DNA from 2 places in the Pseudarthrobacter sp. R1 genome. Region 1 is predicted to be linked to the other one. Evidence: riboswitches for the same ligand, from Rfam matches in the RefSeq annotation. Region 1 holds a riboswitch; the other holds the start of a gene.
What was found. A riboswitch is a leader RNA that binds a small molecule or an ion and turns the genes downstream of it on or off. The one in region 1 is predicted to bind cyclic di-AMP.

Region 1 (2,193 bases):
TGAAGTCCGTCAGCAGCAAGCCTCTTCCAGTGAAGGATTCCTCCGGGGATATCTCTGTGCCGAAGCTTGCTTACGGCGGACCGGGTCTTTGAACTCTCTGACCCGAATCCGACAGCTAACTTCGCAGGCTTTCCAGAGAGGAACCCTTCTTGACCATGCAGAATTCCAGGGGACGCCGCCGCGCGGCGGTCCCTGCTTCGACACCGCGCGTTGTCGAAGTCATCACCTCGGAACGCCCCCGCGATCCGCACCGTGATGCGCGCCGCCGTCGGGGTCCCTTCCGCCAAATCACTGAGTTCGCGGCTGCCAGCGGCATCGGCCAAAAGGCCGGTATCGCCCTGGCCGCCACCGGACTGGTGCTCACCGTGACCGTGCCGGCCACCAGTCCAGTAATGGCCACGGACGCATCCGGATCCACTCCTGTCGCCGCGTCCGCTGTTGCGCCCCAGCCGCAGGTTTCGGCGGAAGCGGGCGCCCAGATTGACTTCAGCCGCTCTGCTGTGGTTACCCAGGCGGACCCGGACGGCAAGCTGAAACAGCTGCTCAGTGCCCAGTCCGCCGGCGCCATCACCCGCGCCGCTTCCGCCGGAAGTCTTGGTGCGCCGCTCGCCGCTTTGAGTACTGCTTCACCGTTCGGCTACCGGGTCAGCCCGATCACCGGAGGATCCGGTGACTTCCACCGCGGACAGGACTATGTGGCCCAGTGCGGCACTTCCGTTCTGGCCGCGGCCACCGGAACCGTCACTTTCGCTGGGTGGCACCAGTATGGTGGCGGCAACCGCGTCGTGGTGGATCACGGCAACGGCCTGGAAACCACCTACAACCACCTGTCGTCCTTCAGCGTGAAGGAGGGGCAGACAGTGTCCCGCGGGGACGTTGTGGCCCTCAGCGGGACCACAGGAGCCTCCACCGGCTGCCACCTCCACTTTGAGGTCCAGGTCAACGGCGAAGTTGTTGACCCAACCGGCTGGCTTTAGTCAAGTGACGGTGAGCTATCGAATAGTCTTGACCTGCCGTGACCTGAATGTGACATTCACACAGAACTGCTGTACCGTCTAACTCGCGTCAACTTTTCCGAAGTTGACGCTCTTGTGCGGATTGCCTAACTCTGCCACCGCTCAAGGTCCGTTCGCATTTCATCGTCTGGCAGGGGCGGGGGAACCAATTTTGGTCTTCGCTTTTTTGAAGGCCTTGGGGTTAAGTCGCAAAAGCTTTTCAGGAAGCCGCGCGGCCGGGTGACTCCCATCCGAATCCGACAGCTCACCTCGTAGGCATTGGGAGAGGCTACCTTCGTGTCTTCACGCCATAATTCTGCGCGCCACCGTGCGCAACCGGTTCGTACCAACCCCCTGGACTCCATGTCCAAGGCTGTTAGTGCCAATGCCGGGACAGTAGGTCGCCAGGCTGCAGTCATCGCAGCCGCCTCGGGCCTCATCCTGACCATGGGCCTGCCGGCCAATGCAGCGGACACCACGGCTGGTGTCTCCGCTTCCACGGAAACCGGATCGGCACAAAGCGCCCTCGCTGTCACCGCGGCGCCCACGGCTACTGTCTCCTTCGAACGTCCCCTGGTCAAGACCACCCCGGCACCCGTTGTTGAGCGGGTAGTTGCGCAGTCCACGGACTCCGACGACGAACAGGGTGTGACCACTGCTTCCGCCGCGTCGGCCGGCTCCGTTGCGGACAAGGCCGTGGAGACAGTTGCCTCGGCGTCCACTTCCGGAATTGCGGGCCTCGCCTACACAGGCATCGGCCGTCCGTACGTTTGGGGCGGCACCACCCCCAACGGCTGGGACTGCTCAGGCTTCACCCAGTGGGTCTACGCCCAGGCCGGCATCAGCATCCCCCGCGTCAACGCGTGGACTGCAATGAAGCCCACCTCCACGCCGCAGCCGGGTGACCTGGTCATGCAGAACGGCGGAGCGCACGTCGGTATCTACGTCGGCAACGGCATGATGATCAGTGCCCTGAACCCCTCCCAGGGAACGCTGCTGCACTCGGTAGCTGCTACCGGCTCCTCAGCCTTCTTCACTGTGAACTAGTTCTTCGACCCCACGGTCCAAGGGCTTTTTCTTTGCCCAAACACGCTCTTCGCTAAATCAGCACACATCCCCGTTCGGGGCGTGCCGGCGCACCCCCAAGATGCCGGCGCGTCCAAACACCTTTGGCTGCCCACATGCGGCTTTGAAGGTG
Region 2 (2,193 bases), on a different contig from region 1:
CCAGCGCTGCTGCGAAGTCGGCAACGTGGCGCTGGGCGCCGGCCTGGGTGAGGGCACCGGGAACAGCGTCGCGGTCCATGTTCGCAGTCCCGCCCTCCCGGCTGAGCAGGTCAAGGGCGAGGGCGGCGTAACCCTCTTTCGCGAAGCGGCGGGCCACATCTTCGATATGGGGTGTCAGCCCGCGGTTCTCATGGCAGATCAGCACGGCAGGGCTGCGCCCTTCCTGCTCTGGCCTGGCCAGATAGGCGCTGACTGAGGTTCCGCCGGACGGAAACTGTACGGTCGCCGTCGTCATCCCTGGCGCACCCTCGGGTACGGAAAGCGGGCTCTTCGCCCCGGGCACTGCACCGGAACCGGCAGTCCCGGCGGCCGAAGAGGTTGAAGGCTCCGGGGTGGGCATGGGGTCGGTGCTCCGCGGCACCTCACTGGGCGTGCAGCCCACCAGCAGCATCGCCGCCGCGGCGGCTGCCATGCTGCCGGTGATGAACGCAACCCGCCGGGTGAAAGTCCGCTGACTCAGCGCCCCGGCACGGTAGTCGTCAAAAAATTCCTCGATCAGGTATTTCTCATACTTGCCTAGCTGGGTCACTGTGCCTCCTCGCCGGTGCCGAACATCCTCCTCCCTCCGGTTCTTCCGGGCAAGGGTTATGCGTTCACTTTTCGAATCCCTTTATCAGTTTGTGACAAAGACCACGGCCGGTTGCTCGGCGCGCCTATCTCGCGAGGTCAGAAGGATGTGGGTTATGAATCTATTCATTTGCCAAATGCGATAGGAGCACCTCGTATGTTACCCAAACGTGACAATGGGCCTGGAATCAGGTTATGGTCTTCAGGTGTCCCTCTCAGACGGGACATTCCCGTCAGTATGCCGAGCCCTGCCACTGACCCGGGATTCAATCGTTTCCAGCTGGCAGGGACGGGGGAACCAAGTTTCCGCGGCCTCATTCGAGGCCTTGGGGTTAAGTCGATAGCGCCTCCGTTCCGTTCGGAGTTGCTGCCGGCCGGGTATCTCCAACCCGAACCCGACAGCTCACCCCGCAGGCATGGGAGAGGCGATCAACCGTGTCAAAAAATTCCACCACCGCCCGTCACCGCGCGACTCCGGCCCGCTCAATCGCGCTCCAGGGCTTGGCTGTCTCAGCCAAGTCGCTTGGCCGCCCGGCGCTCGCCGTAGCCGCAGCTTCCGGCATTGCCTTCGGTGTGGGGGCTCCAGCCTATGCAGGCGTGGGCACCCCGGACACCACCGAGACCACTAACACCCAGGCTTATGCAGCGCCGGCCGCTGCAGTGGCTGCCCCTGCAGCAGCTGCAGCCAACGTGCACACCGTCGTCTCCGGCGACACCCTGGGCGCCATCTCGGCCGCCAACGGTGTAGCCCTGAATGACGTTCTGTCCGCCAACGGTCTGTCGATCGACACGATCATCTTCCCCGGCGACCGGATCCAGATCCCCGGCGCCGGCGCCGTTGCAGCTGCTCCGGCTCCCGTCAAGGCTGCTGCCGCTCCCGCTAACACCGGAATGAACATGTCCTACACCTCCACGGCGCCTGCTCCGGCTGCGGCAGCACCCGCTCCGGCTCCGGCAGCCACCGGCACCGGCACCGGCGCAGCCATCCTGGCCAATGCTTACGGCCAGGTGGGCGTCACACAGGACTGCACCGCGATGGTGGAAAAGGCCCTGCGCACCGTGGGCAAAGGCGTTGGCGACCTGGCCCCCACTCAATTCTTCCAGTACGGCTCCACTGTGGCCACCCCCGCTCCCGGCGACCTGGTGATCACCCCCACCCACGTGGGCGTCTACGCCGGTGACGGCCAGGTGGTCAGCGGCGGCGTAAACGGTAACCAGACGCTGGTCCACTCGATCAGCTGGCTCAGCGCTCCGTCCTTCGTCCGCGTAGCGTAATCACACCACCCCGAACAGGGGCGGCAGACGGGATTGTTCCCGGCTGCCGCCCCTGTTTTGTTGCCGGGCTCCGGCAACCGGGCTTCCGGGAAGCCTGCACTTCCGCCGGCCTGCCCGCAGGTGGCGTGACTGCTTGTGCTGTGGCTGCCTACGTGCCGCAGAAGGTCTGGTAGCTGCCGAAGTCCTCCGGCGCTCCCTCGGCGTAGCGTTCGAGCCCCGGCCGCTCGTGGAACGGGCTACGGACCACGTCGAGGAGTTGGTTGAAGGGATCAAGGTTTCCCTCCGTTGCTG

Region 2: linked by a shared signal. The riboswitch ahead of M8J71_RS17215 (C40 family peptidase) and the one ahead of M8J71_RS00270 (C40 family peptidase) in region 1 are both predicted to bind cyclic di-AMP.

What each region holds. Positions count from the first base shown of each region.
Region 1 is NZ_JAMKFI010000001.1:55,817-58,009, forward strand. It holds cyclic di-AMP (ydaO/yuaA leader) riboswitch at 1-145, shown strand, start outside; gene M8J71_RS00265 (M23 family metallopeptidase) at 156-977, shown strand; cyclic di-AMP (ydaO/yuaA leader) riboswitch at 1,106-1,288, shown strand; gene M8J71_RS00270 (C40 family peptidase) at 1,359-2,042, shown strand; partial or broken gene M8J71_RS00275 (NlpC/P60 family protein) at 2,193-2,193, shown strand, end outside.
Region 2 is NZ_JAMKFI010000008.1:1,340,791-1,342,983, reverse strand. It holds gene M8J71_RS17220 (dienelactone hydrolase family protein) at 1-589, opposite strand, end outside; cyclic di-AMP (ydaO/yuaA leader) riboswitch at 896-1,059, shown strand; gene M8J71_RS17215 (C40 family peptidase) at 1,063-1,902, shown strand; gene M8J71_RS17210 (protein adenylyltransferase SelO) at 2,051-2,193, opposite strand, start outside.